3 regions of the Jeotgalibaca sp. A127 genome follow, and region 1 is predicted to be linked to each of the others. Evidence: riboswitches for the same ligand, from Rfam matches in the RefSeq annotation. Region 1 holds a riboswitch; each other region holds the start of a gene.
The links. Region 1 has a riboswitch for cobalamin ahead of ACTVAI_RS08260 (DUF4430 domain-containing protein). Riboswitches for the same ligand answer to the same signal wherever they lie in the genome.

Region 1 (6,975 bases):
TTCGATTTTACGACTTTCTGAAGCCGTGCCGATTTTTGCCCAATCACTATTGGAAACAACGAGATAGGTTGTTTCGTAGGCGAGCTGCGGGTCGAAGTATCCGCCCGCATCCACAACCATCTGTGCGGCTTCTTGGCGTTTAACTTGCGAAAGTCGACCAGTAAAACAAACGTGCTTTTTATAAAAAGGATGAGTGATATCAAAAAGTGCCGATTTTGGACGTAGAATAGTACTTTGTTTCGCCGTGGGTTTTTTAATGTTTTTAATCGGCCCGAAGCGGTGGGAGAATAATTGACCCATTTGGTAATTATGTTCTTCTAGAAATCCCTTGATTTCATAATCATAGGGACGCAGCAGCTTACTTGCTACTTGACCGCACGCGGAAGCGTCGTCCATGGCATTATGATGGTTCTCGATGCCCAGACCATAGTAATCCAGGACGTTTACGAGACTATTACTTTTAAGATTGAGCAATTTTTTCGCCATGACACAGGAACAGAAATAAGCATTCTCCATTTTGGGTAAGCGGTATGTTTCAATCGTGGTTTGAAGGCATTTAACGTCAAATTGCGCAAAGTGAGCTACTAACGGATCATCCCCAATGAAACCACGTATTTCCGGATACAATTCATCGAATCGTTTTTCATCCCTGACATCCTCTGGATAAATACCATGGACGCCAATGTTAGAAGTGCTAAAAGATTGAACAGGATTAATTAAACGGTAATAGCGATCAACCTCTTTACCGTCTGAAAAACGACTCATTCCGATTGAACAGATGCTATCACCACGATTATTGGCTGTTTCGAAGTCAATGGCTACAAAATCCAAATTCTTTTCCCTACTTCCCATTTTAGTTTGCAATTGATTATACAGCTTTTTTAACCAATATACCACTTGAGTGCTTGGAGCAATTTAAATAGCTGGAGGAAGACCCTGTGGTATACTGAGGGAAAATTCTTATAGAAAAGAGTGACAGGATGTATCATTATGCGATTGAAGATTTAGACAACAAAACAATGTATAAATTCATTTCCGGTAGTATTGTTCCACGTGCGATTGGCTGGATTACAACCCTGGATGAAGAAACGAAGGTGGTGAATGCGGCACCTTTCAGTTTTACTAGTGGGGTTTCAAATCAGTTGCCGCTTATATCCATGGCCATTCTTCGTGGCACGGATGGTGAGCCGAAAGATTCCGCACGCAATTTAATTAAATATAAAAATGGCGTAGTCCACATTGTGAGTCAGGATGTTGTGGATAAAATGAATGAAACGTCTGCGCCTTTACCAGCAAATGAGAGCGAGATTGCATTCGCAGGCCTCCACTTAATCGATAGTAAAACGGTCAAAACCCCAGGTATACAAGAAGCGAAGATTCGGATGGAAGTAAAGTTGTACGATTATCATCCCGTCAAAAACCGGGAGGAGAAAGTTGTAACAGACTTCTTTTTCCTGGAAGTAACAGATTTCCATTTTGACGAAGCCGTTTTTGATAAAGAAAAAGCCTACATCGATGTGGCAGCCTTAAATCCGGTCGCTCGTTTGGCGGGGCCATATTATGCGACGCTGGATGAAATGTATCGTAAAGATCGACCAAAATAAGAGAGGCAGGGATTTTGCCCCAGCCACTATCCCTAGTTCCGCAATAAACCATTTCCCCATAAAAAACAGGGCGAAATGGTTTAATTATTGGTAATAAAACCATTTGAACGAATAAATATGGATGAAATGGTTTAATAAAGATTAATAGAACCATTTCGATAAAAAAATACCTCGAAAATGGTTTAATAACACATCGAGGTAGGTTGATTTAAATTTCAAACTTAATATTAACTGGAGCTTGCTGCTTGTTGCGCGGCTATCACGCAATCAATCGTGATGATGATGCCTAAAGCCAGGAGCATATTGCTGTCATCTTCAATATCCAATTCATAAGAGTCACCCCAAGTGAACCATTCCTTGGTTATAGTTGCGACCAACGCATCGTTTTCCCAAATTTGGTAATCATGTTCCCAGATGTTTCCTTCTACTTCCCAATCAGGCCCAAAAATGCTGTAACGCGGTTTGAGGAAAGACAATTCTTTCTTGACAGTGGCCACTTCATGGCCATGCATGAAAAGGGTATAATTTGGGAGCCAATTCCACAAGTTTTGTTTGATATGGAGGACGACATTGCCAGAAGCATCCGCTACGTCAATTTTTTTACCCCAGGAAAATAACTCGCCTTCCACAAAATAAACATCTTTGCCTTTTTCATCTTTTACCGTGAAGCGGTCACGCCATGAAAACACTTGTTGCTTGATGTAGTATTTCATCTATATCATCCCTTTACTTCATATTTTCAATATAGCAGTTAGTTCGTCCAAAGCTGTAATTTCATAAGTTGGTTGAATGTGAGAATAAGGATTTTTTTGTTTTGTTGGGTTGAACCAACAAGTATCGATTCCAGCATTCATTCCTCCTAGAATATCAGAAGTCAGTGAGTCACCAATAATCAGAGTTTTATTAACATCGCATTCGGGAATTCGCTCAAAAACATAGTCAAAATATTCTTTTGTTGGTTTTTGAAAACCTGTTTCTTCGGAAACAAAAATATCGCGGAAATAGTTAATCAAGCCTGAATCGTTGATGCGACGATGTTGCGTGCGCGCTACCCCATTCGTCACGGCATAAAGATCAAATTCTGACTTCAAGTTTTCCAGCAATGAAAGACTGCCCTCAATCAAGAAGTGTCCTTTTTCTAAATTGCCGCGAAATTTCTTGTCCATCTCTTTACCATTTACACTCAGTTGGTGAAGGGAAAAGAAAGTTTCAAACCGCTTTGCGATTAAAACATCCTTAGCGAGTAACCCTTTCTCGAATTGGCTCCAATAATCTTGATTAATTCGGGAATAATTTTGAACATTTATTTCACTTGGTTCAATCGCCAATTCTATCATCAGACTTGAAATGGCGTGGTGTTCTGCAGCCTTGAAATCGAGTAAAGTATCATCTATATCAAATAGTAAAGTTTTGTAGGACATGTGTTTCTCCTTGTCAGATATTCTAATCTAGATTTTCACGCTTATTAGATAAAATGTCAAATCGGGTCTCTTTCATTCTCAGTGATTTTCTTGTAGGATGGGAAAGAAGGAAAAAGGAGGAATTTAAGTGGCTAAAGTAGAAAGTTTTGAACTGGATCATAATATTGTGAAGGCGCCCTATGTACGAGTGGCTGGTACAGAAACAAATGGAGAAGCAACCATTCAAAAAATTGATTTGCGTTTCCTACAACCAAATAAAGATGCTTTTCCAACAGGTGCAGTTCACACCTTGGAACATTTATTGGCAACCTATATGCGTGATTATTTACCGGGTATTATCGATATCTCGCCAATGGGATGTCGGACAGGATTCTATTGCATTAAATGGAATGAATCAACTGCGGATGAAATTGCGGAAGCTTTAGAAAAAACATTGGAAAAAGTTTTGGAAACAGAAGTGATTCCAGCTGTAACTGCTAAGGAATGTGGAAACTATCGCGACCACAGCTTATTCTCGGCAAAAGAATACGCACGTGAAGTTCTGGAAAAAGGCATCAGTCGCGATCCTTTCGAACGCGTGCTGCCTGCAAAATAACAAACAGAAACAGCTCTCCCTCAGGAAAGCTGTTTTATTTTTTTTTCATATTTTTCGCCGTCCCATATCCTAACAGACCAAAAGTAGATCCGCTCGTATCCAACAGCACATCCCAAAAGCTAGGACCACGATTTGGTACAAAAGCTTGATGGATTTCGTCGCTAATTGCGTACAAGAAACAAATGGAAAGAGCCAACGCGTAACGTTTTTTACTTTTTACGCCACTTTTAGAGAGTGCATTCACGACCAGTAACCCCAGTATAAGATAAACGGTGAAGTGGGCACCTTTGCGAATGAGGAAATGTATTGTGTCTTGGTCTAGGGTGATAGAGGGGAAGAGGGAATGCCAGAGCGAAAGAATGGTGCTGACGATTGAACCACTCAAAGAACCGGAATCAGAGCCTTTTTGGGCCGAAAAGGAAAAAATGAGCCCCATCCAGGCTACGACAAATCCCCAATGTAACCATTTATTATTTCGTGACATAGAGAAACTCCTTTTTTTATAGGTTTAGTATATCATGTTATAATATTAAAAAAGGAAAAATTAAAGGAGGGAATGGCATTGATTCCATATGTAGAAGCGCAACGCATAGAGGATGTTCATACCTTTATAGCGGAACATCAATTTGCTTTTGTTTATGTTTCTCGGATAGACTGCGGCGTATGCCATGCTGTTTTACCACAGGTTAGGGAAATGTTAACTGCTTTCCCTGAAGTTAAAATGATAAAAGTGGATGCTGACAAGATTCCAGCCATAGCAGGGGCGTTTAGTGTGTTTACTGTACCAGCGTTGTTACTATTTGTAGATGGCAAGGAAATGATTCGCAAAGCCCGTTTCGTCATAATGGCAGAACTGGAGGAACAGATAGCACGACTTGTAGAAAATTACTGATTCAGGAGGAGTTATGGGAAATAAATATTTAGTTGCAAAAACGTTTAAGAAAAAAGGGAGCGCGGCAATTTCGTTGAGAGATGTCACGGATTTTCTGAATTATATCCCGCAACTCGAAGGGGTTTTCAAACGTTCCGCTGAATTTCTTATCGTAAGTTGCGATGAAGGGGCTAAGCTGGACGATGCATGGCCAGAGTACGCTCCAATACAAGTTGAGAATACAAAAGAGGCTTTCGAGAAAGCTGTTCAGGAAAAGACGACTCGCTAATTTGCAGACTTGCTAAAAAATGAAGTCTTGGATACAATGATGAAAGATAAAACCCAATACAAAGACTCCTCGGATATGGAAGTTGGTGAAAATCCAACACGGTCCCGCCACTGTGAGAACATCATCGCTGTTCAAGTCAGATCTTTATCCCTGGATGCTTATACGCACGCATACGGTTTCGAGGTAAAACGGTATTGTTTTTTTGGTCTATGTGGCAGGGCGCATAGGCTTTTTTGTTGCCTGTGTAAAAAACAAAAGGAGTGTAAAGAATGAAAAAATGGTTTTTATTGCTTTTTGCAGGGGCAACTTTGACAGCTTGTGGAACAAAAACTGAAGCAGTCGATTCAACGGTGGAAAGCGCAGATTTGTCTGAGGTCACGATTAATGTATCTGTTGAAGGGGAATTGATTGAAGCAGGTTCAGTGACAGCTGAGGTAGAGCCTGGAGAATTCTTGTTGGATGTTATGAAAGAAGAATTCGAAGTCGTTGATGAAGATAACTTCATCACAACAATCGATGGTTACGAGCAAGATGCAGAAGCAGGTAAATACTGGTTATTTGATTTGAATGGGGAAATGGCACCAGTAGGCGCTCATGAATTAGAATTGTCAGATGGAGACGTCGTGGATTTCGATTTAGCAGGACTTGAGTAACCATGTCAATGAAGCGTTATGATGCAAAACATATTGCATTGCTGGCAATTTTGGTTGCATTGAATTATGTCGGACGCGTTGTCTTTCAATTTTTACCCAATGTTCAACCCATGACCGCTATTTTGTTAATACTGACCTTGTATCTAGGCCTGGGGGACGGGTTGATTGTGGCTGGTCTATCCCTCTTTTTATCAAATATGATACTGGGGATGGGTCCTTGGACGTTTGCCCAACTGTTTAGCTATGCAGTGATTATCCTTTTTACAGGAATCGTACTACGGCCTATTCATGGAAACAAAACAAAGTGGCTTTTTGTTTTGTTTGCCTTATTTTCAGGTTTTTTCTATGGGTTCGTGATATCGTTGGTGTCATATAAAACCTATGGCATGACTAATTTTTGGGCCTATTATACTTTGGGTTTGCCGTTTGACTTTGCTCATGCAGTTGGGAATGCAGGTTTTTATATCATCCTGGAACCTATCTTGCGACCATTATTTGAAAAGTATATTAAAAAATAATTTTCCACAAAAGATGTCAAAAAATCCGCACAACCAATACAGGTTATGCGGATTTTCTTATTTAGTATAATTATCGAAGTAACCTTGGATGAAGATGAAAGGTGTTCCTTTATCTCCACTACCTGAAGTTAAATCGGACAGGGAGCCAATTAAGTCAGTCAATTGACGAGGAGTTGTTCCTTGAGATTCCATTGCGCCAACCAAGTCAGTTTCTTTGTTCTTGATGAACTCAGAAATTGCTAGACGTAATTCTTCACCTTGTAATTCAGCGAAGTTGTTGTCAGCCAAGTATTTCAATTTGATTTCGCTAGGAACTCCGTCAAGACCAGGTGTGTAAGCTGGAGATACAACTGGATCAGCAAGTTCCCAAATTTTCCCGACAGGATCTTTGAACGCGCCATCACCATATACCATAACCTCAACCGTTTTGCCTGTTGCTTCTTTAATGCGGCTTTGGATGTTATCAACGATTGGTTGTGCATTGCGAGGGAACAATTTAACTGTTCCTTCAGTTGCTTTGTTAGCGCCAAGCAAACCATAGGACTCATTAAAGCCACTGCCGTTAACAGGTTCAGCCAAAATGTTATCCAAGCTGTAAACTTTTTCAGCACCGTTATCTTTCAATTGTTTTTTTGTTCTGAAACGTGAGTGAATATCGCAATTCAAAACGCTCTTTGTATAGTCTAGAATGGATTTTGCGTTATTTGAGAAAATAACTTCACACTCAATACCATATTCTTCTACAATTGATTTATAGTAATCAATATAGTCGATTCCAGTAAAGGTATGTTTTTTATATCCAAAGTGTTCACGGAACTCAGCTTCAGACAATGTATCTGTCCAAGGGTTCACGCCTTTTTCATCCAGTGATTCTAAATCTACTAAATGATTACCAACCTCATCAGCAGGGTAGCTAAGCATCAATACGATTTTTTTCGCACCTTTTGCAATTCCACGTAAACATACAGCAAAACGATTACGACTTAAAATTGGGAAAATAACACCGATTGTATCATCCCCGAAT
Region 2 (6,975 bases), on a different contig from region 1:
CAGACTGTGCAGTGCTTTACTAATTTGTTGGCAGTTATGGCTGAAGCGGATCTAACACCTGATGATGTGGTCAAAGTGAATGTGTATCTGACTTCAATGAAACATTTTGAGGCGATGAATGAAGTTTATAAAACGCAATTCGAGGCCCCATACCCGGCCCGGACTTGCGTCGCTGTTCTGGAATTGCCGCTTGGTGCAGATGTCGAAATTGAAATCGTGGCGAAACGCCCGATTAAATAAAGATAATACTGCTTTTGGATGATTTGATCCGGAGGCAGTATTTTTTTTGAAAATTTTTGGTGGTAAACGGGATTGATGTGCAGACACTGTAAGAAAAATAAATAAAACGAACCGCAGTATAGGCGCACTGGCCTTACTGTGGTTCGTTGAAATACCATTCAGGTGAACTATCAATACTTTTTTGCAGGCCTGCGGGGACATTTTCCATTTTTCCATCAAATGGAAAATTCGGATTCAAGATGAGTGGCCTTGCAACGGAGGCTAATGGAACAGTGTTGAGCATTTTTTCCAACAGGCATTCATTTTTGATTCCCCCATTGCCAATGACGGGAATATTACCGGCTGCCTTCTGGAGCATTTCCATTTCCCCCAAATTAGCTTGAATGTTGTCGTGGATGAAAAATAATTCAATACGGTTTCCAGAATTTGAGAAGAAGCAATAAATCCATCTGTAACAATTAATAGTCGTTCATTTTCAAATTCCGCTAAATGCTCCAAGCTATTATCACCCATGTATAAAGTTGTTCCAAATCTGACTTTCTCCATCATTACCCTCCTTTCTCGCAAAAAAAGGCCGCAAGTAACGGGAGTATCATTGATACTCGTGTACTTACGGCCTCGTTGCTCGTATTTTTAATTCGCACGCCCTTGTGCTCTACCCTCTAAATGTACTATTCAAAGAAATAATTGTCAATAGTTTTTTATAAAACGGTTTCATTTCTAATCTTTTAAATCTTTTTTAGTTATTTCGGTATGGAAGACTTTACCGCTGCGTTCGTATAGCACGTCTTTAATCTGTGCATCCGCATTAACAACCCGCGCAATTGCAAAGAAATAATCCGATAACCTGTTGATAAATTTGAGGACTTCCTCATTCATATCGTTAGTCCATTGGAAGGTCACGATTTCTCTTTCCGCCCGGCGTGCCACGGTACGTGCAAAATGAAGCGTGCTGGCAAGCGTTGTCCCCCCTGGTAAAATAAATGACTCCACTACGGGTGGGATATCCGCGTATACATCAATTCTACTTTCTAGCCAAAAAGTTAAATCTTTGGTCACCCTGTATGGATTTTTACCATGTGGTGTTGCCAAATCATTGCCACAATCGAACAGATACTGTTGAATTTGCATCAGTTCCGCTCTAAGTTGTGGCTTCGTTTCATCCAGACTGGTAATGATTCCAACGATACTGTTCAATTCATCCACGGTTCCATAGGCAATGACCCGTGCTTCGTCTTTAGCTAATTGGATGCCCCCGACAATGCGCGTGTAACCCTTATCACCGGTCCGAGTGTATATTTGCATGAACATCTGCTCCTTTTAAATAATCTATTAATGCTGGCATGCCCTCGCCGGTTACGGCAGAAACACGAAAAATCTTTTCCACTCCGGCTAGTTGCAGTCGTTTCTCTGCATCCTGTATTTGTTTTTCGTCCTCGCATAAATCAATCTTGGTAACAATCCCGATACATGGTCGCATCATGTTCTGGGCAAAGTTTGGTGAAAAAATCATTTCCTGTTCAATGGCGCTGGAGATCAAGCCGATAATTTCCGATTCGGCTGCCATCATCTGTAAGGCACTATAAAAACGCCGATGCTGCACGAATTCGCCTGGCGTATCAATCATTTGGGGGTAAAACTCCACTGCCTGCGTCTTGTTATATTTCAGCTCTTCGCCTAAAATACTTTGGCAAAGCGTCGTTTTTCCGCTCCCAATCGATCCGATATACATTATCTTTTTCATATAAAGACCCCGTTCGATTTATGTTTTCGTAATTTTAGGTACACTAAATCCCATCATCCTCTCAAGAAATGATGTTGTTTCTATCATTGCTCCTTCAACAGCGGCAATGTCTCCCAAAATAAAAACTGAGCCACTGAAGCGATCAACAAAACCAATTTTTATCGGCCCTTGTTTTTTAGCCATGTCCACGGCAATTACGGCCACTTCGCTTGGCGTAATGGTCATGATACCAATTGCCTGGTAATACTCATTTTGTAATCACAATTTGTCAAAGATACGTTTATCAGGATTGGCAATGATATGCGCAATGGTGACTTGTTTTCCCGGAACGGATTCAAATATTTTTCTTTCCTTTGTTTCCATACTTGCCCCTCATTTCAATATGAAAGCGCAACACACACCCTCATATTATTTCTATTTTTTCTAAAAGTCAAGACAAGAAAAAACCGAGGAGCATCCTCGGTTCAATGGATTTTTCGCATTTGGTGGTGTAACAACGGTGCTAGAATCGGTTCCAGGATCAAGTAGAAACCAGCATTTCCCGCCGCATGCATGAGGTCGAACGAAATCCCCATTAAATAGTAGACCCAAAAATTGGTCATGCCATACATATTGTAAGAAAAAATGGAGATGATGAATCCGAACAGCAGGCCGTTCAAAAAAGAATAGGCAGTAAAAATGAAGCGGGTATTTTTCTTCCCCTTCCCATAAAGGGGTTTGAGAAAGATGCCGGCGAAACCCAGCAAAAGGAAATACGTGATGAGTTGTGGAAAAAGCCAAGGACCCATTCCCAAAACCATATTGGACAGAATAAGGGACGCAGCTGCAACAATCAAGCCGTCCGTAATCGTGAGATTCAATGTTATCAACAGGAGGATGGTCGTCATCGGTTGGACATTCGGGATAAATTGAAAGACAATCCTGCCAACATAACAAAGGGCTGTCAGGATAGCCAATAAAGCTAATCGCTTAACCGAAAATTTTTGGCTCTTTTTTCTTACATCGCTTCTAGTTTCCATTCTACAACGTCTCCCTCTTGGAGTTCCGTTTCATTTGCGCCCACTGGTGCCATTTCGCCATTTATATCAAATAACCAATATTTCCCTGCTTCCGTATCTTGTTCCTGTCCGTCAATGGACGTAATGAAGCCGTCCGTTTCTTCGATGTCATAATTCTCTTTCATAACATCCAGGAGAATAGCGCCCTCTTCGACTTGTATTTCTTGGCTGCCACCCTCAACTTCTTCACCATCAATGGACATGCGCATCGTGACGGTAATCGTCTCTGCCATAACTGATGAGATGGTTGATTCGGAAATTGATTCTTCGGTCGTTTGTGGTGATTGGCAACCCGCCAAAATAAATCCAGATGCTAATAAAAATAAATATTTTTTCATTTTCCTTCACTCCTAATTTTTGTATTATAAAAAATTAGGAACTGAATAACCGTCATTGGTTACCCACCTTCATCTTTGAAGTCCAGTCCCCATCTACTAATTTTTGATAGAGGTCCTTCATTTTGCTAAAAATGAAGCTGTTTTTTGAGTACAAAAAAAGCCTATGCGCCATTACATAGACTGGGACGATACTGTTTTACCTCGAAACAGCAAACGTTGCATTATTAGCAATCCAAGATAAAGATCTGACTCCATATGTCTCCATATGATTACAGTGGCGGGACCGTATTGGGATTTAACCAAACTTCCGTATCTTGGTTGTCTTTGAATGGTACTTCTATCACCTCTGATTGTAGGTGAAAGTTCCGCAAAATGCAAGCGCTTATATAAGTATGATCAGTTTAAGGCTATAGAGGGTATTTTTTTATTTTAAAAAAAGCTTTTCGAGGTTTTTTGCTTATATATATGTAAAGGGGGAATGGCTATGTTGATGAAAAAACGGGAAATGGCGGTTGAGCTTCGGGTATTGCGTGCGCTACAGGGGCGGATGGTGTTTTCGCCGAGGCTGGAGCGACAGCTGCGGAATTCGGAATCGGGCCAGGTTGGTGAGTGCAGCTTTGATGAATTGGGTGCCCGGATTGATGATTGTGCGGTGCGGTTGAATGATTTGGTGTTGGTTGTTGGTGGAAAGTTGTGCCAGATTGATGCTTTATATATTTGTGATGGTGTGGTTTATTTGTTTGAAGTAAAAAATTGGATGGGGGCGTTTGACTTAATGGATGGGGATTTTGTCGGTCTATCAGCCTGTCCGTTGGCGCAGCTAAAGAGATCCCGGATGTTGCTGGAAGAATTGTTGCGGTCGATGCGGGTATCGGTTCGGGTAGAATCACGATTAGTATTTGTGGGAACGGGCGTAAGTTTGTATGGGTTGCGGCGGGATGATCCGGTGTTGTTGCCGCATCAGGTGCAAGGTTATTTAAACGAATTGCGGATACGGTCGGGCGGATTTTTGCGGGATAGTGATGTCCGGTTGGGTCAGCGATTGGCTAATCACCATGTTGTGAATAATCCATATCAGCAGTTGGCTAAGTACTGTGTGGAGGATGTAGCGGGTGGGGTACTTTGTGGGGAGTGTCGGGTTCGGATGGTTGAATACAGTTTTCTACGATTAACTTGCCCAAGATGCAACATATTTGAACATAAACGAAACAGTTTAGAACGGACAATTCTAGAATTAGATACTTTATTTCCACCAGAAAAACAACGCGTCCATCAAATTTATTTGTGGTGCGACAAAATATTTTCAAAAAGAATGATTCATGATTACTTAAAACAGTAAAATCTGCATACATTCATGAATATTATTCCGAGTATGCAGACTATTTGCGAAAGTCTGCATGCTCGGAAAGCTTCGTATCGGGAGCGCGCAGAGAAGGACCCCTTTCTCTGCACACTTGACCTTATACAGCCAACGAGTATTCAGAGTAGGTGGTCCATAATAATTTAATCGAACGGATAAACCAGTCCCCATTCGGCCCGAACCGTATCCATAATAGTCATGACATTTTTTGTTTTGGCGAGAGTGGGGTTAGCACCCTTTTCCAGCACCATATTGGTGAAATTATTGATTTCATGAGTGAAGGCATGGGCGGTATCGGTTGTCTCAATCACTGTTTTGTTTCCTTGTAGGTCCGTAAAAGTAGCTTGGTTAGCGCGGGTGTAGCCCGGTATTTCCAGGTAACCTTTTTGGAACGCAACGACGCCTACATGTGGGAGGTCGGTACCAAAAGATAAGGTAATGGTTGCCAGTTCTTTTTCTTTATTTTTCAAAAGAATGACGGAGGTTTCATCGACTCCGGTTTCGTGTAGGTTGCCGAAAGTCAGGATTTCGTCAGGTTGGCTGGTCATGAACTCGAGTGCGAATGTGAGCGCGTAAGTTCCGATGTCGAAGAGTGCGCCGCCCGCCAGCTCGGGTTTGTAGAAATACATCGGGGAGTCTTCGGGTTTGAAGGCTCCGTATGGCGCGTGGATGTATTTGAGTTTGCCAAGGTCGTGCTCCGCTATCCACTGTTTGAGTTTTGGATAAAGCGGGACATGGAAAATGGTCATGGCTTCGGCCAAATAAAGGTTCTTGTCGGCCGCGAGCTGGATGACTTCGTCGAGTTGGACGCCGCTCGTCACCATGACTTTTTCGGAAAAGACGTGCTTACCGGCATTCAGGCATTGCTTGATCTGCTTGTAATGGTGGCTGTGAGGTGTCGCGATATAGACGGCGTCGATGGTAGCGTCGGCGAGCATTTCTTCATAGCTGCCGTAGCTGACAGGAATCTTATATTGGTCGGCAAATGCGGCTGCTTTTTCTTTGGAACGGGATGCAACGGCGTAAAGCTCGGCCTTGTCAGTTTTGAAAGAACGTGCGAAATCATTGGCGATGTTGCCTGCTCCCAGTATTGCCCATTTCATGGTGTGGCCTCCTAAAGGTATAAGTATAATGATTGCAAAAGATAGTCGACTTCGTATTTGGTTGCCAACTTGAGCAGCTGGCGTTTGATTGGTGCGGGTGCGCCTTTAGCCAAGTTTCGTTCAAATTGTTTGCGCTCGGCTGGAGTCGCTTGGTCCTTGAAGTAGCCCCAAACGTGTTCGGCCGCATTCTCAATGTAGCCGGGGTTCGCGCTTGAATCAGCTAACGTTGTTTCGATTAACTGATAGAATTCGCGCACCGGGTAAGCTGATTTATCTTTTAATAACGTGCGGATAGCTTGATAAGCAGCTGGCGATTTTTCCAGGATGGCATATTTGTATCTACCCCACTCTTTTTCCAAAAATTTGATTTGGGGTGTATCGGTCAAGGCGTTGACACATTTAACGGCGGACAGGTTTTTATCCTTGACTTCCAGCATGATATCGATGGTTTGATCGGGTAATTCGCTGTAGAAATCCAGAAACGTTTCAAGCGCGATGGTTTGGGTATGGGCACCGGGTTGCTTGGTCGGGTCCTGTTGGGAATAATGAATTTTTTGCTTGCCGTCTTCGGGCTGCCAGGTTTTGGCGACTTCTGCGATCCAATAGCTGTCCGGCGCCTCTGTTGGCGGTTGGTTGATCGCGTGATGCAGATTATCGAATACGGCCGGTATTTTCAGTCGGTTAGCCAGAACCAGGACTTCTTCAATATTATAGGAACGTTCGTCATTTTCGATGATGAGGCGGTCTTTGACGGATTGCGGCAGGCGCTGGAAATTGAGAGCGAATCGCTCCATCGCAACTGGCTTATCACCGTATACCCCTCCCACGTGCAGAATGATTTTACTGGTGCGGTCGGTTCCAAGCGCGGTAAGTACTTGGTCGTGGTAAATCAGATCCGCAATGGTGCGGTTAACGACGTCATCACTTGGGGAGTTCAAAACGGTATATTGGCCCGGGTGCATGGAAACGCGTAGGCCATTTTTTTTGATTTTGGCACCGATTCTATGGAAATCCTCTTGATGAATCACGCGCCAGTCGAGTTCATTAACGGGGCTCGAGCCAAATGGAATCAGGTCGGAACTGATCCGGAATAGTTTGATATTATTTTCGTGGTTATAATCAACCATGCGCT
Region 3 (6,975 bases), on a different contig from region 1:
ATGAGTAGACAAGAAGAATTTGCAGGCGCATTGGCAACAGGATTGTCCGGGAATGAACGATTAAAGCAAGCATTAGAAAAAAAGAATTATACGGAAATGTCAGCCATTATTCAGCCTTATTATGAAACTTTTAATGAAAAAACGGGTCTTTCGGTATTGGAAATTGGCGATGCTGAGGGAACTGTATTATATCGTGCGCACAATCCGGAAGAATTTGGTGACTCTAAGTCAGGTAATCCATCAATAGCATCTGCCTTGCAAGGTAACCACTTAATGGGAACAGAGACCGGAAAGTCAGGAATAGCAATACGCGCTTTTGCTCCCATTGACGTAGGTCAAGAAGTGATTGGTACAATCCAAACAGGTTACACTGATGCATTTTTTGAAAATTATACCAATTTAACCGATACAAATGTTGATATTTATACAGCAGAAGGACTGCTTTATACAACGGACGAAAGCAGTCTGAAATCAGATTCAAACTTGCAGGAAAATATAAGTCAGACTTTGACTGGCAAAAATTTAAAAGAAAAGACGAAGAATGAATATTATGAATTGTTGCCAATTAAAGATCCAACGGGTGCAACAATTATAGGTGCCTTTAAAGTTAGCTATGACCTAAAAGATGTGAATGCGCAAATTCAGCAACTCATCTTGGTAAATAGCTTAATTGCATTACTTTTTGTTGCAACCATAGTGACGATCGTTGGGTATTTCTTGCGAAACCTTGTAAAACCGATTAAGATGATGTCCAATGAAATTACCGAGATAGCAAATTATGATTTGACCAGTAAGAAGCTTGAGAACGATGAAAAACTCTTACAAAACAATTCCGAAATTGGACAATTGGCGAATGCAACACTACAAATGAAAAAACAACTTGTTCAACTTATCCGTCAAATTTCGGAACATGCAGAAACAGTTTCTGCTTCATCTGAAGAATTGACAGCCACGAGTAAAGAAGCAACAGTATCGGCTATAGAAGTGAATGCTGTGATTACTGAAATCGCGCATGGCGCTACAGAGCAAGCAACCGAAACCTCTTCAGGAACACTAAAAGTAGAGGAATTAGGAAATCTAATTAATCAAGAAAAACTGATAATTGAAAAATTGAGCACTTACTCTGTGCAAGTTAACAGGCTCAAAGAGGAAGGCTTGGAGAAGCTTAGAGATTTGCAAGAAAAAACAAAAGATGCTAGTAAAGCCCAGTTAGAAGTTGGAGAAGTTATTGGGGAAACAAATGCTAGTGTCGAGCAAATAGGTTCAGTGAGTACGATGATTAAGTCCATTGCGGATCAAACCAACTTACTCGCTCTTAATGCATCGATTGAAGCTGCTCGATCAGGTGAAGCGGGTAGAGGATTCGCAGTAGTAGCAGATGAAATTAAAAAATTAGCGAGTCAGTCAAATGAATTTGCCGATCAAATAAAAGGGACGATTGATGCACTAAATTATAAAACGCAAGCGGCAAAGGATTCATTAGCTGTTATGAAGGACATGAATGACCTGCAGCTATATAGTTTATCCGAAACGCATAATAAGTTTTACGGAATAGCACATACCTTAGATGAGGTTGGCAAGGCAATGGAACAATTGGATGTGACAAGCTCGATTATGGATGAGAAGAAAAATTTAATTATTCATACTATGGAGCAACTGGCTGCTATTTCAGAAGAAAACGCCGCCAGTACAGAAGAAGCATCTGCTACAGTAGATGAACAAGTCAATGCTATGAGTCAGATTTCAGAAGCGAGTGACAGTTTGGCTCATCTTGCTGAGGAACTAACCCTTGGCATGCAAAAATTTAAATATTAAAAGGGTAAATTTGACTATCCTTTGTAACTCTCCCGATTAAAAAGGGAGAGTTTTTTTAAATATACATACTTTTCGTGAATGCTTATTGCAAGGAACCGTCACTGTTCTTTATAATACATAAAGTAAAAAAATGATGGTATCACTGACTAATTAACCTTTTTCTGGAAAGATTATTTCATTTAAAAGTCGCGCAATAAGTGCAATATAGAATTAGCATTTCCAAGTAATCCTTTAAAAAACTCTCCTAATATGATAGACTTTTTTAGATGATTAGTTTAAAAAAAGGAGACATACGATGTACGATAAGATTACGAAAGTGCCTGCGGGCTTGTTTTTAGTGCCATTATTTCTAAGTGCTTTATTTTATACGATATGGCCGGATTTGGTTCGGATCGGTGGTTTAACTGAAGCGACTTTTTCTGGTGATAGCATGAACTTTATTTTGGGCGTGTTATGTTTCTTTTCTGGAACAACCATTGACTTAAAAAGACTCGTGCGCGTTTTAAAAAGACAAGGTATTTTATTAGTAGTAAAATTCATTTTGAGTGTCGGTTTTGGCTTGGCAGCTATTCAATTATTTGGGCAAGAAGGAATTTTTGGTATTAGTACCATGGCACTTGTAGTAGGAATAAGCAGTTTGAATCCAGCTATTTATCTCTCACTAATTAAAGAGTACGGGACAGATGATGATACGGCAGCTTTTGGCTTGATTGGTGTGTTCAGTCTGCCTATCATACCAGTAATTGTTTACAGTATTACATCGGCGGCTGGAGCTGAAATGGACTGGATGCCTATTATTTCCACATTGGTCCCAATAGGCCTTGGTATGTTAATCGGAAATTTAGATGTAAAATTTGCACAACTATTTGCTCCGGGTTCAGGTGTCTTGTTACCGATTCTCGGTTGGAATATCGGACAAGGTATTGATCTTGTTGAAGTGGCAAAATCAGGCTTGCAGGGTTTGCTACTTGTAATCATCTATTATATCGCGATGAGTCCTATATTTTTGATTGACAAAAAAGTATTAAAACAAGATGGCATTGGCGCAGTTTCAATGCTTTCAATTGCAGGGATTTCTGTATCAACATTGGGGATATTGGCAGTAGCACATCCTGAGCTTCAACAGTACGTTTCAAGTGCGACTGGCCAACTTTTAACAGCGACAGTTTTAACAAGTGTAACGACTTCCTTTTTTGTAAAAAGTTTATATAAAAATGCCTACGTGAAGTAGAGTCATTACTGATGATATATAAAACCGTTCATAATCCAATGAACGGTTTTATATATGGATTTGTTTGTTTCAAAGGAGTCCCATTATTTAAATGCTACAATATAGAAAACAGGTTTAAAAAGGGGGAAACACATATGCTGGATGCTTTAAAATTAGTATATGAAGAAAAGCGTATTTGGGTAACCTTAGGCGGTAATGTCCTGATAGCGTTCATGCTGGCACTAGTCATCATAGCGCTGGATACACGGTTGATCCCGACAGTTGAACTAATATCTCCTGTTTTCTTGACGAGTGTCAACTTGGCAAAGGATATTCTTTCGCTCTTGGCAGGGTCACTCTTTTCAGTTGCCACATTCACTTTTGGGACAATGTTGGCAGTGATATCGTTTTATTCATCCAATTTCAGTCCGAGAACAGTGGAGAATTTTTTGCTGCATAAGGCACCTATGCAAGCGCTAGGGGTGTTCCTGGGTGGGTTTATTTACTGTTTGTCTTCCTTATTCTTTATGCGTAATTCAGAACATGAGTATTTGGTGTTATCAGCCACGGTAGCCTTGATTTATGCGCTTTTCAGCGTTCTATTTTTTGTGCGTTTTGTCTATTCAGTCGCTATGTTCGTTCGCATGGAACAGCTAGTGGATCGCTTGTATCACGAAGCAGATGAATCGTTTGACAAGGCAGTGGCATTTTTTTCTGAAAAACCAACAGTTCAACATCTACCGGAATTCGACCGTCTTCATGTTTACACGATTCAAGCTACTCAAGATGGTTATGTGGAATACATCAACTTCGATCGGATGGTCACGCTAGCCCAGGAATGGGAAGGTAGCTTGGTTTTATACGTTAGAATAGGTGATTTCGTAGCACGCAATAAACCTTTAGGGATTTTATATACGAATAAGAAAATAGACGCGATTGAGAAAATCGCAGAGCCTTTCAATCGCGCTCTTGTATTTGAAATAGCCCCATCTACGATGTATGATCCTATATTTGCCCGGACTAAGCTGGTGGAAGTTGCACTGCGAGCAGTATCTCCGGGTATAAACGATCCTAACAGCGCCATTCATATACTGCAGTATAAAGCATTATTGGACGGGAAGATGGCTGCATTGCCAGGAAGGTTCGTACTTTTGGGTGAGCACGAAGATAATGAAGACTATACCGGTGTTGTCTTTTATGACTTCAATAATTTTGCCAAGGATCTTTATGAAAGTTATTGGCAATTGATTCATTACATGAAGCAGGATATCTCGGGAGCCAGCGCTTTATTTGATTCGTTATTAACGGTGGCGTATGCGGCTCACCCAGAAAAATTATCGTTTATTAAATCCTATAGCACCCACGTTTACCAATTAACGACCCCGAATTTCCCGGAAGAAATGGATCAGCGTAGACTAACCGAACGCTATGAAGAGATAATGGCAATGAAGGAATAATGCGCACTTTTGTCTAGCCTAGTTGTGGGCTCTATGGTATTATTCAATATGTAGTATGTTAGAACTACAAAACAAATAAATAGCACAAAATATAGTACCGCAATTTTTGGTGGCATCAGCTGATGCCATAATAGGGAATCCAGTTAAAAACTGGAGCTGCCCCCGCAACTGTTAATGTGGACGAAATAGCAAACCACTGTATCTTCTTTTGAATAAGAAATATGGGAAGGGCTAAAGTAGGATGAAACATGAGCCAGGAGACCTGCCAATGATTGTTGTTTCTATTTTTCGGGGATGAAAAAGATGAAACGGTGGGCTCTCTCAATAGGGGTTTCTATCGTTTTTTACCGTTCATTCTAAATGGGCGGTTTTTTTGTACCCAAAAAACAAAAAAGGAGAGAGCGACATGTCAAAAAAAATAACCATATACAGTAAGGTCGGGTGTGGCCAATGTATGTTCACCAAGAAATATTTAGATAAACGCAACGTATCCTATTTCGAAAAAAATATATCTGAAAATCCTGTATGGGTGGAAGAGGTAAAAGCGCTTGGCTTCCAAAGCCTCCCTGTTATTCAAATAGAAGGTGAGCCGCCTTTTAATGGTTTCCAACCGCAACTACTGGATGCCTTGGTAAATTAAGATGGCAAAAATAGCTTATTTCACCGTTACGGGTCAAACTCGGCGATTCGTCGAAAAAATTCCAAATTTCAATGGGCTTGAGATAACCGTAACGAATCCGTTTGTTGAAATGGATGAACCGTTTATTTTAATTGTTCCCACATACGTTTCTGAAGTCACTGAACCAGTAAAAGATTTTTTGGAAACGGGACAAAATAAACGCTTGTGTATAGGTACTTTCGGTGGTGGAAACCGGAATTTCGGATCCTTGTTTTGCTTCACTGTCCATGAGATTGAAGCGGAATACGGCATTCCCGTGTTACATGAATTTGAATTTCAGGGTAACGATTTAGACATTCAGAAATTGGAAAGAGAGTTGGATGAGTTGGGTAAACAAACGAAACGTGTTAGTTATTTTAATTTAAATAATGAAGTAAATATCCCGGTTGATGGGATGATTCCATTACAGAAAGACAAAGAGGCCGCACGCGTTTATTTCCTGGAAGAAATAAATATGAATACGGTATTTTTTCACACTTTAGAAGAAAAGCTCGCCTATTTGGTTCGTGAAGACTATATAGACGAGACAATCCTGAACAAGTATGAAATGTCCTACATAAAAGAGCTTTTTCAAAAACTGTATGCCCATAAATTCCGTTTCAAGAGCTTCATGGGAGCCTATAAGTTCTATACCCAATATGCCCTGAAAACGAATGATGGTACTAAATACTTGGAACGATATGAAGACCGTATTGCATTTAATGCTTTATTCTTGGCCAACGGTGATGAGAGGTTGGCTTGGGGTTTAGCAGAAGAAATGATCACGCAACGTTACCAACCCGCAACACCGACGTTCTTGAATGCGGGGAAAAAACGTCGTGGAGAACTAGTATCATGTTTTTTGGTTGATTTGGATGATTCGATGCTTTCGATTGGTCGCGGCATAAACTCAGCATTGCAGCTATCCAGAAAAGGTGGCGGTGTGGGCGTCAATTTATCAAATTTACGTGAAGCAGGGGCACCGATCAAAAAAATAGAAAATGCCTCCTCTGGTGTTGTCCCAGTGATGAAATTATTGGAAGACAGCTTCAGCTATAGTAATCAGCTCGGGCAAAGGAATGGGGCTGGGGCCGTTTATTTGAATGTTTTCCACCCCGATATCTATGCCTTCTTATCTACCAAAAAAGAAAACGCAGACGAAAAAATTCGGGTAAAAACATTGTCACTAGGCTTAGTGGTTCCTGATAAATATTATGAATTATTAAAAACAAATCGTCCCATGTATTTATTCAGTCCTTATGATGTGGAGAGAGAATATGGTGTGCCGTTTTCTTATATCAACATAACTGAAAAATACGATGAAATGATTGCTAATGATGAAATCCGTAAGTACAAAATTAATGCACGGGATTTGGAACAAGAAATTTCCCGTCTCCAACAGGAATCGGGCTATCCATATATTATCAATATTGATACTGTCAACAAGGCAAATCCCGTTGATGGAAAAATAATAATGAGTAACTTGTGCAGTGAAATTTTCCAACCGCAAGAACCCTCAATCTTAAATGATGACTTATCCTATCAAATCACAGGGACGGATATCAGCTGTAATCTGGGTTCGACAAATATCCCGAATATCCTTGAATCACCGGATTTTGGCAAATCTATCGAAGTAGCCGTACGTGCGTTAACAACTGTTACTGAGCAAACGGATATCAATGAAGTACCCACAATTAAAAAAGGAAATGCGCTATATCACACTATCGGCTTAGGCGCGATGGGATTGCATACTGCATTTGCACTCAACCAAATGACATATGGTTCACCGGAGTCCCTTGAGTTTACAGATGCCTATTTCCGAGCATTGAATTATT

Region 2: linked by a shared signal. The riboswitch ahead of ACTVAI_RS07080 (DUF4430 domain-containing protein) and the one ahead of ACTVAI_RS08260 (DUF4430 domain-containing protein) in region 1 are both predicted to bind cobalamin.
Region 3: linked by a shared signal. The riboswitch ahead of ACTVAI_RS04925 (glutaredoxin domain-containing protein) and the one ahead of ACTVAI_RS08260 (DUF4430 domain-containing protein) in region 1 are both predicted to bind cobalamin.

The regions. Positions count from the first base shown of each region.
Region 1 is NZ_JBQPRC010000007.1:46,620-53,594, reverse strand. It holds gene ACTVAI_RS08300 (exonuclease domain-containing protein) at 1-831, opposite strand, end outside; gene ACTVAI_RS08295 (flavin reductase family protein) at 981-1,604, shown strand; gene ACTVAI_RS08290 (LURP-one-related/scramblase family protein) at 1,832-2,317, opposite strand; gene ACTVAI_RS08285 (YjjG family noncanonical pyrimidine nucleotidase) at 2,336-3,025, opposite strand; gene ACTVAI_RS08280 (S-ribosylhomocysteine lyase) at 3,153-3,620, shown strand; gene ACTVAI_RS08275 (VanZ family protein) at 3,655-4,104, opposite strand; gene ACTVAI_RS08270 (thioredoxin family protein) at 4,177-4,512, shown strand; gene ACTVAI_RS08265 (DUF6718 family protein) at 4,526-4,780, shown strand; adenosylcobalamin (AdoCbl) riboswitch at 4,831-4,981, shown strand; gene ACTVAI_RS08260 (DUF4430 domain-containing protein) at 5,050-5,433, shown strand; gene ACTVAI_RS08255 (ECF transporter S component) at 5,442-5,951, shown strand; gene ACTVAI_RS08250 (coenzyme F420-0:L-glutamate ligase) at 6,009-6,975, opposite strand, start outside.
Region 2 is NZ_JBQPRC010000005.1:76,623-83,597, reverse strand. It holds gene ACTVAI_RS07110 (RidA family protein) at 1-240, shown strand, start outside; gene ACTVAI_RS07105 (hypothetical protein) at 502-786, opposite strand; gene ACTVAI_RS07100 (cob(I)yrinic acid a,c-diamide adenosyltransferase) at 961-1,545, opposite strand; gene ACTVAI_RS07095 (EutP/PduV family microcompartment system protein) at 1,520-1,984, opposite strand; partial or broken gene ACTVAI_RS07090 (BMC domain-containing protein) at 2,003-2,347, opposite strand; gene ACTVAI_RS07085 (ECF transporter S component) at 2,449-3,003, opposite strand; gene ACTVAI_RS07080 (DUF4430 domain-containing protein) at 2,982-3,380, opposite strand; adenosylcobalamin (AdoCbl) riboswitch at 3,562-3,716, opposite strand; gene ACTVAI_RS07075 (nuclease-related domain-containing protein) at 3,865-4,719, shown strand; gene ACTVAI_RS07070 (Gfo/Idh/MocA family protein) at 4,884-5,843, opposite strand; gene uvsE (UV DNA damage repair endonuclease UvsE) at 5,855-6,975, opposite strand, start outside.
Region 3 is NZ_JBQPRC010000003.1:192,536-199,510, reverse strand. It holds gene ACTVAI_RS04940 (methyl-accepting chemotaxis protein) at 1-1,815, shown strand, start outside; gene ACTVAI_RS04935 (2-keto-3-deoxygluconate permease) at 2,111-3,046, shown strand; gene ACTVAI_RS04930 (DUF2254 domain-containing protein) at 3,181-4,482, shown strand; cobalamin riboswitch at 4,573-4,766, shown strand; gene ACTVAI_RS04925 (glutaredoxin domain-containing protein) at 4,889-5,122, shown strand; gene nrdE (class 1b ribonucleoside-diphosphate reductase subunit alpha) at 5,124-6,975, shown strand, end outside.